DNA from 3 places in the Streptomyces sp. NPDC092369 genome. Region 3 is predicted to be linked to each of the others. Evidence: riboswitches for the same ligand, from Rfam matches in the RefSeq annotation. Region 3 holds a riboswitch; each other region holds the start of a gene.
The links. Region 3 has a riboswitch for cyclic di-AMP ahead of ACIQI8_RS22990 (transglycosylase SLT domain-containing protein). Riboswitches for the same ligand answer to the same signal wherever they lie in the genome.
Positions count from the first base shown of each region.

Region 1: another riboswitch for cyclic di-AMP. It lies ahead of ACIQI8_RS32420 (transglycosylase family protein); the one in region 3 lies ahead of ACIQI8_RS22990 (transglycosylase SLT domain-containing protein).
Region 2: another riboswitch for cyclic di-AMP. It lies ahead of ACIQI8_RS04920 (peptidoglycan DD-metalloendopeptidase family protein); the one in region 3 lies ahead of ACIQI8_RS22990 (transglycosylase SLT domain-containing protein).

Region 1 is NZ_JBIVQP010000006.1:107,966-112,964, reverse strand. Features, by position in the region: gene ACIQI8_RS32430 (cytochrome P450) at 1-874, shown strand, start outside; gene ACIQI8_RS32425 (transglycosylase family protein) at 1,067-2,035, shown strand; cyclic di-AMP (ydaO/yuaA leader) riboswitch at 2,205-2,417, shown strand; gene ACIQI8_RS32420 (transglycosylase family protein) at 2,422-3,120, shown strand; gene eno (phosphopyruvate hydratase) at 3,438-4,724, shown strand; gene ACIQI8_RS32410 (septum formation initiator family protein) at 4,858-4,999, shown strand, end outside.
Region 2 is NZ_JBIVQP010000001.1:1,098,072-1,103,070, forward strand. Features, by position in the region: gene ACIQI8_RS04915 (SGNH/GDSL hydrolase family protein) at 57-842, opposite strand; gene ACIQI8_RS04920 (peptidoglycan DD-metalloendopeptidase family protein) at 1,108-2,100, opposite strand; cyclic di-AMP (ydaO/yuaA leader) riboswitch at 2,105-2,274, opposite strand; gene ACIQI8_RS04925 (alpha-galactosidase) at 2,581-4,659, opposite strand; gene ACIQI8_RS04930 (tyrosine-protein phosphatase) at 4,839-4,999, shown strand, end outside.
Region 3 is NZ_JBIVQP010000003.1:1,321,665-1,326,663, reverse strand. Features, by position in the region: gene ACIQI8_RS23005 (carbohydrate ABC transporter permease) at 1-620, shown strand, start outside; gene ACIQI8_RS23000 (LacI family DNA-binding transcriptional regulator) at 684-1,712, shown strand; gene ACIQI8_RS22995 (HAD family hydrolase) at 1,805-2,608, shown strand; gene ACIQI8_RS22990 (transglycosylase SLT domain-containing protein) at 2,630-3,112, opposite strand; cyclic di-AMP (ydaO/yuaA leader) riboswitch at 3,118-3,319, opposite strand; gene ACIQI8_RS22985 (CocE/NonD family hydrolase) at 3,551-4,999, opposite strand, start outside.

The DNA.
Region 1 (4,999 bases), on a different contig from region 3:
CCTCATCGACCGGTTCGCCGAGAGGGGGTCCGCGGACCTCATCCACGAGTTCGCCTTCCCGCTCCCCATCTACGCGATCTGCGACCTGCTCGGTGTCCCGCGCGAGGACCAGGACGACTTCCGGGACTGGGCGGGGATGATGATCCGGCACGGAGGCGGGCCGAGAGGCGGGGTCGCGCGCTCGGTGAAGAAGATGCGCGGGTATCTCCTGGAACTCATTCACAAGAAGCGCGCATCCCTGCCGGCCGAGCCCGTGCCCGGGGAGGACCTCATCTCCGGCCTCATCCGCGCCTCGGACGAGGGCGAGCACCTCACCGAGAACGAGGCCGCGGCGATGGCGTTCATCCTGCTCTTCGCCGGCTTCGAGACCACCGTCAACCTCATCGGCAACGGCACGTACGCCCTGCTCACCCACCCCGAGCAGCGCACCCGCCTCCAGGACTCCCTGGCCGCCGGCGAACGCGGCCTGTTGGAGACCGGCGTGGAGGAACTCCTGCGCTACGACGGGCCGGTGGAGCTGGCGACCTGGCGGTTCGCGACCCAACCGCTCACCGTCGGCGGGCAGGACATCGCGGCCGGCGACCCCGTTCTCGTCGTCCTCGCGGCGGCGGACCGGGATCCGGCGCGGTTCGCCGAGCCGGACACCCTCGACCTCTCCCGCCGGGACAACCAGCACCTCGGATACGGCCACGGCATCCACTACTGCCTCGGCGCCCCGCTCGCCCGGCTGGAGGGACAGACCGCGCTCCGCACGCTGCTGACCCGGCTGCCGGACCTCCGAGTCGCCGTGGATCCGGCCGAGTTGAGATGGCGTGGGGGACTCATCATGCGTGGACTGCGCACGCTGCCGGTCGAGTTCACGCCACCCGGGTGACCGGATCGTCACCGCGCAGGAGCACGTGTCCACCTGCGCAAACATGACGCACATTCAACTATGTGATCTTCACGTGATCTACGCGGCATTAACTTGTGACAAGCAATGGAGTGCCTATACGTTCACCGTTCAAGTGCGGTGCCCAGCACCACGCGTCGCACTCGTCACCGCTGTCTCCTGAAAGGCCCCCGCATGCTCTCCGGGAACGGTCGTCACCGTCGCCCCCGCCAGGCTCCGGCCCTCCTCGTCGCCGCCGGCGTGACAGGCTCCGCCATCGCGATCCCGCTCCTCGGTGCGGTGAGCGCCAGCGCGGCCGACGGCACCACCTGGGACAAGGTGGCGAACTGCGAGACCGGCGGCTCCTGGAGCCAGAACGACGGGACCGGTTTCTACGGCGGGCTCAAGCTCTCGCAGGACGACTGGGAGCGGTACGGCGGTCTCGACTACGCCTCGCGCCCCGACCTGGCCAGCCGCAACCAGCAGATAGCCGTCGCCGAGAAGCTCCTGGACGACCAGGGCGTCGGCGCGTTCCACACCTGCGGGCTGACCACGGGGCTGTCGGCGGACGACGGGTCGACCGACATCGACACCGGGATCCTGGACGACTCCTCCGATTCCTCCTCTTCCTCCTCCTCGGACGGTTCGGGCTCCACCGGCCTGTCCAACACGCCCGGCGGTACGTCCGACGACTCGTCCTCGACGGACTCGTCCACGTCACCGTCGGCCTCACCTGACTCTTCATCCGATTCCTCGACCAACCCTGACGAAACGGACGAGTACCTCTCGCCCTCCGACTCCCCGTCCGAGTCGACGGCGAGCGGTTCACGGGAGAGCGACAGCCCGTCGACAGATCGGGCGAAGGGTGAGAACTCGGACAAGTCCGAGCAGGCCGTGGGCTCTTGGAGCCTGGTCGACACCGGTGCGATCGGCTCCGGCAAGCACCGCGGTGCCAGCGCCGACGAGGACGCGGCCGGCGACGACGCGGGAGGGTCTCCGCAGGGGTCGTACACCGTCCGCGGCGGTGACACTCTCGCCTCCATCGCCGACTCCCTTGGCCTGGACGGCGGGTGGCGCGCGCTCTACACGGAGAACAGGCAGGCCATCGGCGCCGACCCGAACGACGTCGCGGCCGGTCAGACCCTGAGGCTTCCCGGCGAATAGGGGCGGACAAGGGCTGAACGGGGCGAAAAGCGACGGGAGTTAACGACGGTCTTCGGACTGAATGTCCGGTTTGGTGAAAGTGTGGGATGACTCTCAGAAGCCCTGATCGTCTTTGAGTTTCCGCGGAATCCGTGTCTACGGTCATCACCGTTCGTCAACACGAACCCCGAATGCCGCAACGCCGAATCCTGCCAGCGGCCGTAGGGAACAGTCGTCGCTTCACAGCGCCGTAGGCAGGAGCGGGGGACCCAGGTAAGTGCCGGGCCCGGCAGACAGTGCCGGACCGGCTTGGGGTGAAGTCGTGCGCCGAGAGGTGCGCGGCCGGGCAACTCACACGGCCCGAACCCGACAGCTCACCTCGCAGGCGTCGGTGAGGGGATCTCCGCATGCTGTTTTCCAGCAAGGGCAAGCACCGTCGTCCGTCCAAGGCCACCCGCGTCGCCACGCTCGCCGGCGTGACCGGTGTCGCCATCGCCGCCCCGCTCATGGCGGCCGGCAACGCCTCCGCCGCCACCGCCTCCGAGTGGGACACGGTCGCCAGCTGCGAGTCCGGCGGCAACTGGTCGATCAACACCGGCAACGGCTACTACGGCGGTCTGCAGTTCTCCGCCTCGACGTGGGCCGCCTACGGCGGTACCCAGTACGCCGCGCAGGCCAACCAGGCCAGCAAGTCGCAGCAGATAGCCGTCGCCGAGAAGGTGCTCGCCTCCCAGGGCAAGGGTGCCTGGCCGGTCTGCGGCACGGGCCTGTCCGGTGCCGCGTACAACGGCGGCGGCTCGTCGAGCTCCTCCAGCTCCTCGAACAACAGCTCTTCGAGCAGCGGCACCAGCACCCGCTCGAACGACTCGACCAGCACCTCCCGCTCGGCCGACCGTCCGGCCGCGAAGAAGACCGTCACCACCCCGACCGGCAAGAAGGTCAAGAAGGGCGACGGCGAGTACAAGGTCGTCAAGGGCGACACCCTCAGCACGATCGCCGAGAAGCACAAGGTCAAGGGCGGCTGGGAGAAGCTGTTCCGGCTGAACAAGGACATCGTCGAGGACGCGGACCTCATCTACCCGGGTCAGCAGCTGCACCTCAAGTGACAGCGGCGCCCCACGCCGGACCCCTGGTGACAGGGATCCGGTAGCTGAGCCACAGCGGTCCGACAGGTGTGTCGTCCATCATGGACGGCACGTGAGGGCCTCCCCCGTCCCCACGGACTCCCCGTCTCGGTGCGTGTTCCCCCGTACGCACCGGGGCGGGGTTCTTTTTGCCCGTCTGCTTTGTTCCGTTCGGAAACAATTTACTCTCGGTTCTGTCCAAGGGGCGGCCCATCGGCTGGCTGTTCGCCCCGGGACGGTTAGGCTCGGTCCCGCAGAGCCATCGCGGCCCGCGTAGCCGCGTCACATTGAAGAAGGAGATGCTCGTGCCGTCCATCGACGTCGTCGTAGCCCGGGAAATCCTGGACTCCCGAGGCAACCCCACGGTCGAGGTCGAGGTCGGCCTCGACGACGGCAGCACGGGTCGTGCCGCCGTCCCCTCCGGCGCCTCCACGGGTGCCTTCGAAGCCATCGAGCTGCGTGACGGTGACCCCAACCGCTACCAGGGCAAGGGCGTCGAGAAGGCCGTCCTCGCCGTGATCGAACAGATCGGCCCGGAGCTGGTCGGCTACGACGCCACCGAGCAGCGCCTGATCGACCAGGCGATGTTCGACCTGGACGCCACCGACAACAAGGGCTCGCTCGGCGCCAACGCCATCCTCGGCGTCTCCCTCGCCGTCGCCCACGCCGCCTCCGAGGCCAGCGACCTCCCGCTCTTCCGCTACCTGGGCGGCCCGAACGCGCACCTGCTGCCGGTGCCGATGATGAACATCCTGAACGGCGGCTCGCACGCCGACTCCAACGTGGACATCCAGGAGTTCATGATCGCCCCGATCGGCGCGGAGTCCTTCTCCGAGGCCCTGCGCTGGGGCGCCGAGGTCTACCACACCCTCAAGAAGGTCCTGAAGAGCAAGGGCCTGTCCACCGGCCTCGGCGACGAGGGCGGCTTCGCCCCGAACCTGGACTCCAACCGCGCCGCGCTCGACCTCATCCTTGAGGCGATCAAGCAGGCCGGCTACATCCCCGGCGAGCAGATCGCGCTCGCGCTCGACGTCGCCGCCTCCGAGTTCTACAAGGACGGCAAGTACGAGTTCGAGGGCAAGTCCCGCTCGGCCGCCGAGATGACCGAGTACTACGAGGAGCTCGTGGCGGCCTACCCGCTCGTCTCCGTCGAGGACCCGCTGTACGAGGACGACTGGGCCGGCTGGAAGGTCCTCACCGACCGCCTCGGCGACAAGGTGCAGATCGTCGGCGACGACCTGTTCGTCACCAACCCGGAGCGCCTGGCCCGTGGCATCGAGGACGGCGCGGCCAACGCGCTGCTCGTCAAGGTGAACCAGATCGGCTCGCTCACCGAGACCCTGGACGCGGTCGAGCTGGCCCAGCGCAACGGTTTCAAGTGCATGATGTCCCACCGCTCCGGCGAGACCGAGGACGTCACCATCGCCGACCTCGCCGTGGCCACCAACTGCGGCCAGATCAAGACCGGCGCCCCGGCCCGCTCCGAGCGCGTCGCCAAGTACAACCAGCTGCTGCGCATCGAGGAGATCCTCGACGACGCGGCGGTGTACGCGGGCCGCAGCGCCTTCCCGCGCTTCAAGGGCTGACCTGAACAAGGGCTGACCTGAACAAGGGCTGAGCCGTACAGGGTCAAGCCCGAGCCAGTCGTACGTACGTCCCCGTACTCGGTCCCGTACCGTGTGCGGGGACGTACGCGCGTGTGAAAGGGGAGGCGGAGACATGGCCGTCAAGGACCGGGACCGTTTCTCCACCGCCACCCGGATCCGGCTGCTCGGCGAGCAGACCGCCGCCCGGGTCTACCGCTCGCAGACCAAGCGCCAGGCCCGCCGCTCCCGGCTCACCGGCCGCGCGGCCCTGCTCG
Region 2 (4,999 bases), on a different contig from region 3:
CCAGCGGTGCGGGCCGCGCCGTTTCAGGTCGGCACGGCCCGCACCGCTGGCATCGTTCAGGCCACCCGGGCGATCCGGGACTTGATGTCGTCCGGGGACAGCGCGCCCTTCGCCGTGACGTGGTCGCCCGACGACTCGCCGCGCAGCCGCCGCCCGATCCACGGCACCAGGTACTCGCGCGCCCAGTGCACGTCGTCCCGCCGGACCTCCAGGGTGCCGCGGGGCGGCAGCGGGGGCCAGGCCTGTTCGGGGTCGGCCGGCACTTCGAGACCGAGCACCTGACCCGCGCGCAGCGCCACGCGCGTGTGCCCCTCGGGCGAGAGGTGCAGCCGGTCGCCGTCCCAGGCCCGGCGGTCCTGGATGGTCTTCAGGGACCACAGGTCGAGCACGGGACAGCCGTATCGGTCCGCGACCGCGCGCACATGTCCGTTGTAGGTGGCGATCTTGCCGCGCAGATGCTTGAGCACGGGGACGCCACGGGTGTCGAAGCCGGTCGTCACCAGGACGGTGCCGGCCGCCTCGGTGAGTCGGGCGATCGCCAGCTCGAAGCGCTCGGCGACCTCGTCGGGGTCGGTGCCGGGCCGGATGATGTCGTTGCCGCCGGCGCTGAAGGAGATCAGGTCCGGGGCGAGTTCGAGGGCCTGCGGAAGCTGGTCCGCCACGATCTGGTCTAGCAGCTTTCCGCGTACGGCGAGGTTGTTGTACGTGAAGTGGCCCTCGGGCTCCCGGTCCGCGAGCAGCACCGCGAACCGGTCGGCCCAACCGACCATCGCCCCGTCGGGGCCGGGGTCGCCGACGCCTTCGGTGAAGCTGTCCCCCACCGCAACGTACGACCCGATCACTGATCTGCCGTCATTCTTCGAATCGTCTGCCACAAGCGAACATGATTCACCTTCGAATGTGACCTACGCGACCGTAGGAAAGGGTTGACGTGCGGTGAGATAAGCCACTCCTAAAGTGTTCGCCAAACCAGGAATAGCTTTCCCGCCAGGGCTGTTGACGGCGGGAACGCCACAGCGACAGGCGGATCACGTCATACCGAAGGCCGGACCCGGGGATCGGGATCCGACCTTCGGCAGCGTGTCAGGCAGGTGGCTCAGGGGCGCGTCAGCCGACGGCGACACCCTTCGTACGGAGGTAGGCGACGGGGTCCACGTCGGAGCCGTAGTCCGGGGTCGTACGGATCTCGAAGTGCAGGTGGGGTCCGGTGACGTTGCCGGTCGCGCCGGAGAGGCCGATCTGCTGGCCCTCGGTCACGGTCTGGCCGGCCGAGACGGAGAGCTGCGAGAGGTGGGCGTACTGGGCGTAGTAGCCGTCGTTCAGCTTGATGACGACCTGGTTGCCGTACGCGCCGCCCCAGCCCGCGGAGACGACCGTGCCCGCGGCCACGGCCTTGAGCGAGGTGCCGGTCGGGACGACGAAGTCGACGCCCGTGTGGTAGCCGCTGGACCACATGCTGCCGGCCACGCGGTAGCCGGTGCCGATGGTGGCGCCGGTGACCGGGAGCGTGTAGCCGCTGGAGCTGGTGGCGGAGTCGGCGGACTGCGTGCTCGTCGAGTTCGAGGAGGCCTGGCTGTCCGAGGAGGAGCTCTTCGAGGAGGAGTCCTTCGAGGACGAGGAACCGGAATCCTTCGAGGCCGACGAAGAAGAGGGCGCGGACTCGGTGGTGCGGGTCGCGGCCTTCTTGCCGAGCGTGAGCTTGAGGCCGGGGTGGATGAGCGACGGGTCGTCGCCGACGGCCTCGCGGTTGTCCGAGTACAGCTTCTGCCAGCCGCCGGTGACGTTCTCCTCGTCGGCGATCTTCGCGAGCCAGTCACCGGATCGCACCGAATAGGTGCGCACGCCTTCGGTGTTGGCCGTGCTCTTCTTGGCGGACTTCTGTGCCGTCGACTTCTGCTGGACCGACGCCTTCTCGACATCCGGAAGCGACTGGACGGCCTTTTCGGATACCGCCTGGGAAGCCGATTCCGAGGTGGCCGCGTGGGCGCCGGTGGCCCCCATGAGCGGGAGGGCGAGCGCGGCGCCCCCGGTGCCGGCGACGGCGATGGTGCGGGTCAGGCGCTGGGACTTGGGGCGGCGGTGCTTACCCTTCGCGGGCATGACGAATTCCTCTCCGGCGCCTGCGAGGTGAGCTGTCGGGTGCGAGCTGGAGATGCCCGGCCGCGCTTTTCGGCACGGCTTTACCCCAAGCCTCTTCCGGAGACCGGAACAGGCGGTTGTACCTGTGGGTCCCCCGCTCCTGCCGTTCACGGGTGAGTTGTGCGGACTCCGGTCGGCGGCAGGATTGGGCGTCCGTCCGGATTGGTGGCGAACGTAAGCGACCAGGACGCAAAGGAACAAGTAGAGGTTCCCTGTGCATACGATTCTCTTGATCCCCTGCGAGAATTCGCGGTCACGCTGCGTGAATTAAGGACCTGCCACCAGGCACAAACACCCTTGAAAAGCACGCGCATTACGTGGACATGCAGAACCACGCACGGTCACGGATATGACGCTCCTCACGTGACGCCACCCCAGTCCGCCTTATTCCAGAGCGAGTTGGAACGAAGGCGAACCAAGGCGCCAATTCGGACAGAAGAGTCAGATGCGACGCAGTCGGAGAACCGTCGCATCGAGGTCACCGCGCAGACCGACCCGAAGTCCGTGATGCAGCAGTACGGCCCCCCTGTGCACTTCGCCCGTTTCGAGGCATTCGTACGACGCGGCCGGGTCCAGTCCGCGCAGCCGCAGCGCGGGCACGGGCTCGCCGTAGCTCTGCGCCTGGAGCCAGGCGAGGACCACGGACTCGTCCCCGAGCACGTACTGGACGGCACTGAGCCCGCCCTGCGGGGCCCGCAGCCGGTAGAGGTCACCGCGCTGCACGAGCGGCCGGATCTCCTTGTACAGAGCCACCCAGCCGCCCGCCTCGGCCAGCTCCTCCTCGGTCCACTTGGTGAGGTCGCCGCCGACGCCCAGCACGCCCGCCATGGAGCTCACGAACCGGAAGCGCAGCGAGCTGACCCGGTCGTTGAGCTGGGTGTTGGGGCTGTCGGTGACCCAGGCGGCCATCACGCGCGCGGGGTGGATCTGGGTGAAGCCGTGCTGGATGGCGAGCCGGTCGAGCGGGTCGGTGTTGTCCGAGGTCCACACCTCGTCCGTGCGGCTCATGATCCCGAGGTCGATCCGGCCGCCGCCGCCCGAGCAGGACTCGAAGGAGACCCCCGGATGGGCCGCCCGCAGCCGGTCCAACAGGGCGTACAGCGCGCGCACGTGGTCGATCCACAGCCGCTGCGGGTACGCCTCGCCGGGCCAGCCGGCGTCGGTGAAGCAGCGGTTGAAGTCCCACTTGACGTAGTCGATCGGGGCGCTGGAGAGGATGGCGTCGAGCTTCTCCCAGAGGTACTCCTGGACGTCCGGCCGGGCCAGGTTGAGTACGAGCTGATTGCGGAACTCCGTCCGCTTTCGTCCCGGTTGGAACTGCACCCAGTCGGGGTGCGCGCGGTACAGGTCGCTGTCCGCGTTGACCATCTCGGGCTCGACCCAGATGCCGAACTGCATGCCGAGCGCGTGCACCTCGTCGGCGAGCGGCTTGAGGCCGGCCGGGAAGCGGTCGGGGTTGGGCGTCCAGTCGCCGAGTCCGGCCCGGTCGTTCACGCGCTTGCCGAACCAGCCGTCGTCGACCACGAACAGCTCGACACCGATCGCCGCGGCCTGCCGGGCGAGGGCGCCCTGCTGCTCCTCGGAGATGTCGAACTCGGTGGCCTCCCAGGAGTTGAACAGCACCGGCCGGTCCCGGTCCGCGTCCGGGATGACGTACGCCCGCTGGTAGGCGTGCCAGGCACGGCTCGCGCCGCCGAAGCCGCCGTCGCTCCACAGACCGGCGAAGACGGGAGTCGTGAACGACTCCCCGGCCGCCAGGCGCAGCAGCCCGGACTCGTCATAGCCCACACCGCCGTTGATCTGCACGCGCGCGTCGGGGAGTTGCGCCACCGCGATCCGCCAGGAGCCCGACCACCCGAGCGCGCAGCCGTACACCTCGCCGCGCTCCTCGGTCGCGTCGGTGTCGAGGGCGACCCAGGGCAGGTGCTGGTGGCTGGTGTGGCCGCGGCGGCTGCCGATGACCTTCTCGCCGTAGGTGAGCGGTGCCGAGGTCAGCTGCGACTCCGCCGCCCACCGGCCGTGCAGGTGCGAGAGCCGCCAGCCCTCGCGGTCGGGCAGCGTCCAGGTGGCCGAGTCGGCGCGCAGCAGCTCCAGGACGGGCCCCTCGTTGTCGAGGCTCACCCAGCGCTCCACGACGTCGTGCCGCATCCGGTAGTGCAGGGTGATCGCGAGCCCGCCGTCCCGGAAGCGCAGCCGCAGTTCACCGTCCTCGCCCTCGTCGGCCTCGTACGCCTCGAACCGCCACTCCGTGCCGCGCCGCTCCTCGGTGCGCACGGACAGGGCGGGCCGGACGAAGCGCGGGCCGCCCTCGACGGGGTACTCCTCGCGGCCGTCGAGCTGCGACTCGAAGCCCCGGTACTCGGGCAGCGGAAGCGCGGCGAGGGCCTCGGCGTCGGCGAGCGCGATCCGCGGGCCCCAGTGCAGATGCAGCAGTACGTCGTCCTCGGCGAGATGGACGGCGTAGCTGCTCAGAGGCCCCGAGAGGAGCCACGTACGACCGTTGTCGGAGATCTCCAGCATCAAGCTTCCACACTTCCCAACAGGTGCGATCAAGGATCAACATCATCAACGGTCATGCGGCCCGAGGCAACGCCTGTGGACAACTCAATGCCCCCGGAACCCGTGTCGTATCGTCGAAGGCGCACCCCGTCGGCCACCCCGCCGAGCCGCGCCGGCCGGGTGGACTGGGAGGAGCCCCCGTGACGCAGCAGATCCCGTCGACCGAGCCCGAGCTGACCGGAGTCCGCAATTTTCGCGACGTGGGCGGGCTGCCGACGGTGGACGGACGGCGGGTGCGGCAGGGCGTGCTCTTCCGCAGCGGGCACCTGGCTCACGCGACCGCGGAGGACGCGGTGTTCCT
Region 3 (4,999 bases):
CCCTTCTCTACGCGGGCGGCGGCGCCCTGCTCTCCGCCGCGGTCTCGGCCGCCGGCGGCTACGCACTGGGCCGCTTCGCCTTCAGGGGACGGGAGTTCGTCTTCAAGCTGATGCTGGCCGGCGTCCTGGTCCCGAGCATCGTGCTCACGGTCCCGCAGTATCTGCTCCTCTCGAAGCTGGGCCTGGCCGACTCGTACTGGTCGATGCTCCTGCCGTCGATCCTCTCCCCGTACGGCGTCTACCTCGTCCGCATCTACGCGGCCGCCTCCGTGCCCGCCGAACTCCTCGAAGCCGCCCGCATGGACGGCGCGAGCGAGTGGCGGATCTTCTCGCGGATCGCGGTGCCGATGATGATGCCGGGTCTCATCACGGTGTTCCTGTTCCAGTTCGTCGGCATCTGGAACAACTTCCTGCTGCCGTACGTGATGCTCGCGGACGACACCAAGTTCCCGATCACGCTGGGCCTCTACACCCTGCTCAACCAGGGCGCCTCCCAACCCGCGCTCTACACGCTGGTCATCATGGGCTGCTTCCTCGCGATCCTGCCGCTGATCGGACTCTTCCTGGTGATCCAGCGCTTCTGGTCCCTGGACCTGCTCAGCGGATCCGTCAAGGCCTGAGCCGAACCGCCCGCCACCGCACCGGACTTCCCCCCACCGCACCGACCCGGCAGAACGAGGACCATGGCCACCAGTCCGAACGGCCGCCGCAAACCGCCCACCATCCATGACGTGGCCCGGGAGGCAGGGGTCTCCCGGGGGACCGTCTCGCGGTTCCTGAACGGGGGCCACTACGTCTCGCCCGCCGCGCGCACCGCCGTGGAGTCGGCGATCAGGAAGACGGGTTATGTCGTCAACCGGCATGCCCGCAGCCTGAGTACGGGACGGTCGGACTCGGTGGCGTTCCTCCTCACCGAGCCGCAGGAGAAGTTCTTCGAGGACCCCAACTTCAACGTGCTGCTGCGCGGGTGCACCGAGCACCTGGCCCGGCACGACATCCCGCTGCTGCTGATGCTGGCCTCCTCCGAGGACGACCGGCGCCGCCTCACCCGGTACATCACCTCGGGTCACGTCGACGGCGTGCTCCTCGTCTCCAACCACAGCGGCGACCCGGTCGCGGCCGAACTCCGGGACGCCGGAATCCCGTTGGTGGCCTGCGGCAAGCCCGTCGGCCTCGGCTCCAAGGTCAGCTACGTGGCGGCGGCCGACCGCGAGGGCGCCCAGGAGATGGTGCGCCATCTCATCGCCCGCGGCCGACGTCGTATCGGCATGGTCACCGGACCGCTCGACACGGCGGGCGGCCCCGACCGGCTGGCCGGTTACCGCGACGTCCTCACCGAGGCGGGCCTGCCCTTCGACCCCGCGCTCGTGGTCGAGGGCGACTACCGCCGCACCGGCGGAGAGCAGGCGGCCCGCCGGCTCCTGGACCGGGCCCCGGACATCGACGCGGTGTTCGTGGCCTCCGATCTCATGGCCCTGGGAGTCGTCAACACTCTTCAGCAGTACGGCCGTTCGGTCCCCGATGACGTCGCTGTCGGCGGCTTCGACGACTCGGCCGCGGCCACCGCGGGCACCCCGGCCCTCACCACCATGCGCCAGCCCTACGACCGCATCAGCGCCGAGATGGTCCGCATGCTGCTCGCGCAGATCGCCGGTGAGGACACGGCGGGGGTGCTGCTGCCGACCGAGCTGGTGATCAGGGAGTCGGCGTGACCGGACCACCGGCCACCGCTCCACGCACATGTAGTCAGCAACCGTCCGGTTCGCGTCGAGTTAGCCGGGCTTTCCATCCGTATTCTCTGATCATGGCCGCACCCCTCGCATATTCACTCATCGCCACGGACCTGGACGGCAGCCTGCTCCGGGGCGACGACACCCTCTCCGACCGGTCCCTCGCCGCGCTCGCGCGGGCGGTCGGCGCCGGGGCCCGCCATCTCGTCGTGACGGGACGGCCGGCCCCGAGAGTGCGTCCGCTCCTCGACGAGCTGGGCAGCAAGGGGCTCGCGGTGTGCGGGCAGGGCGCGCAGGTGTACGACGCCGGCGCGGACCGGCTGCTCTGGTCGGTCACGCTGGACCGGGAGTTGGCCGAGACCGCGCTCGGCAAGATCGAGGCGGAGGTCGGGCAGGTGTACGCGGCCGTGGACCAGGACGGCGTGGACGGACTCACGCTCATCGAGCCCGGCTACCTCATGCCGCACCCCACGCTGCCCGCGGTCCGGGTCGGCCGCCGCGACGACCTGTGGCACGAACCGATCAGCAAGGTGCTGCTGCGCCATCCCGACCTGTCCGACGACGAGTTGGCCACCACGGCCCGCACAGTGGTCGGTTCACTGGCCACCGTCACCATGTCGGGACCCGGCACCGTCGAACTCCAGCCATGCGGCGTCACCAAGGCGACCGGCCTCGCCCTGGCCGCCCGCCACCTGGGCCTGGGCCCGCACGAGACGATCGCCTTCGGCGACATGCCCAACGACATCCCCATGTTCGACTGGGCCGCCCACGGAGTGGCCATGGCCAACGCCCACCCCGAACTCAAGGCGGTGGCGGACGAGGTGACGACATCGAACGAGGACGACGGCATCGCCGTCGTCCTCGAAAGACTCTTCTGAGAGTGACCCTTACCGGGTGGCTCAGTAGGCTCCATAGACGTTGTCGATCGAGCCGTACACCGCCGCCGCGTACTTGCAGGCGGCCGTGATGTTCGCGACCGGGTCGTACGGGTCGAACGACGTGCCGGCCACGTGGTACGCGGCGAACGTCGGGTCGATCACCTGGAGCAGGCCCTTGGACGGGGTGCCGGCCGCGGCGTTGGAGTCCCAGTTGTTGATGGCGTACGGGTTGCCGGACGACTCACGGATCACGTTGCGGTAGATGCCGTCGTAGGTGCCAGGGATCCCGTTCTGCGCCATGACCTGGAGCGAGGCGCGGATCCAGCCGTCGAGGGTGTTGGAGTACCCCAGCGACGCGGCGGTCACCGTCGACGAGGGAGCCGCGGACGCGGTGGTCGCGCCGATGACGGGGAGGGCGAGCACCGCGGCCCCCGTGCCGAGCACGGCGAGCTTGCGGGCGAGGCGGGAGTTGCGGCTACGGCGGTGCTGAGCGGATGCAGGCATGACGAGGTTCCTCTCCGTCGCCTGCGAGGTGAGCTGTCGGGTTCGGGCTGGGAGGTGCCCGGCCACGCCCTCGCGGACGTGACTTAACCCCGAGCCGTCCCGGTCGCGATGACCGGTCCGGCGACTTACCTGGGTCCCCCGCTCCTGCCGTGCGGTGAGTTCGTGACTGGGATGCCGGGCGGCGGCAGGATTCGGCGTTCCACCCGACAGGGCGGGAACGTATGCGAGAGCACATGTCCGGAACAAGTACCGGATTCACACATAGACCCTCTTGACCTTGGTCTGAGGCCTATGAGGCGCTTGATCCTTTGCGCCTGCCAAGGGTCAACTGGCAAGCGGCGAAAGGCGGAACGCCGACATGTCGGGACACAGGGCACGCACAGAAGCGCGTGACCCAAGTCACGGCGGGATGAAGAGCGGCAAAACGGGCATTCATCCTCAACTGGCAGTTCTCGGAATCCTCTTCTCCCAGGTCCGGTGAAAGATCACCTCGCCGCCCTCGGTGCAGATCACCTCATTCGAGGCAATAAAGTCCTTTTCGTCGCAAGTAATCTCCGACCGGGTGCGCACGGTGGTGTCCCAGGCCAGCTCCGGCCGGTGCAGCCGGATCGACCAGTCCGACCGGGCGCGCGCCGACAGTGGGTCCCTCTCGTCGATCGTGTACGTCTCCAGCGCGTCCTCGGTGAACTCCAGGCCGTCCGGATACACGCGTGTGCCGCCGTGCCGCGGGTCCACCTCCAGCCGCCACTCACCCTTCGCCACATCCCGCACGACCACCCGCTCCGGCCGCGGCTCGTCCAGCGTGGGCGGGTAGTTGACCCCGATCGGCTCGGCCTCCTCGGGCTCCCCGAAGCGAATGTCGTACGTCAACTCCTGCTCTCGCACAGGGAGTTCGAGCGCGCTGCCCTCCGGGTCCATCGTGAAGCCGGCCGCCGACTCCGGCTGGGGCCAGATCCACGGCCAGTACGCCGAGGACACCGCGAGCCGGATGCGATGCCCGGCCGGAACGGCGTACCCGATGCCGTTCAGCTCGAAGGTCACGTCCTCCACCGCGCCCGGCGTCCAGGGCACCGCCCGCTCCCGCCCGAACCGCGCCGACAGGTTCAGCACACCCCGGGTGACCAGCGTCGACGAACCGTCCGGCGCCACATCGCACAGCCGGGCGATCACCTGCCCCCGCGCCACCTCCGAGGTCAGCCGCAGCCGCACCCTCGGCCGCCCCAGCACCCAGGTCTCCGCCGGCACCTCGAACTCGAAGCACGCGGAGCGCGCGTCCTCGTCCCGCTGGTCCGGCGGCAGATCGGCGTCGTTCCCGAAGGGGAAGAACCGGCCCGCGTCCACGCCCGTGTGCATGGGGGACCGGACGATCGCGGGGGCGCCCCGCAGTCCGTACGTCGTCGTCTTGACGTGCGGCGAGGGCCAGGCCGGCTCGCCGACCCAACGGCCCGGCAGGGTGTCGTGGACCGTCGCCGGCGGGTGCGAGTCGCTGACGTAGGAGCGCAGGAGGGGGTCGGCCATGACGCCGGTGTCCTTGCCCTTGAGCCAGTGGTCCCACCAGCGCAGGGTCTCCTGGAGGAAGCCGATCGCCGGGCCCGGCGGCAGGCCGCGGTCCGGGTACTGGTGGGACCACGGGCCGATCAGCCCCCGCACCCGGTCCGCCGGGAGGTGCTCGACGAGCCGCAGCACGGCGTCGCGGTACGGGTCGTGCCAGCCGCCCACCGCCAGGACGGCGGCGCCGATCGCGTCGTAGTCCTCGCAGACGCTGCCGTGCCGCCAGTACTCGTCCCGGGTCTGGTGGGCGAGCCAGGTGTGGATGAAGGGGTCGACGGCCTCCAGCCGCTTCAGCCACATGTCCCGCCATTCCTCGCCCACATGGAGCGGGTCCGG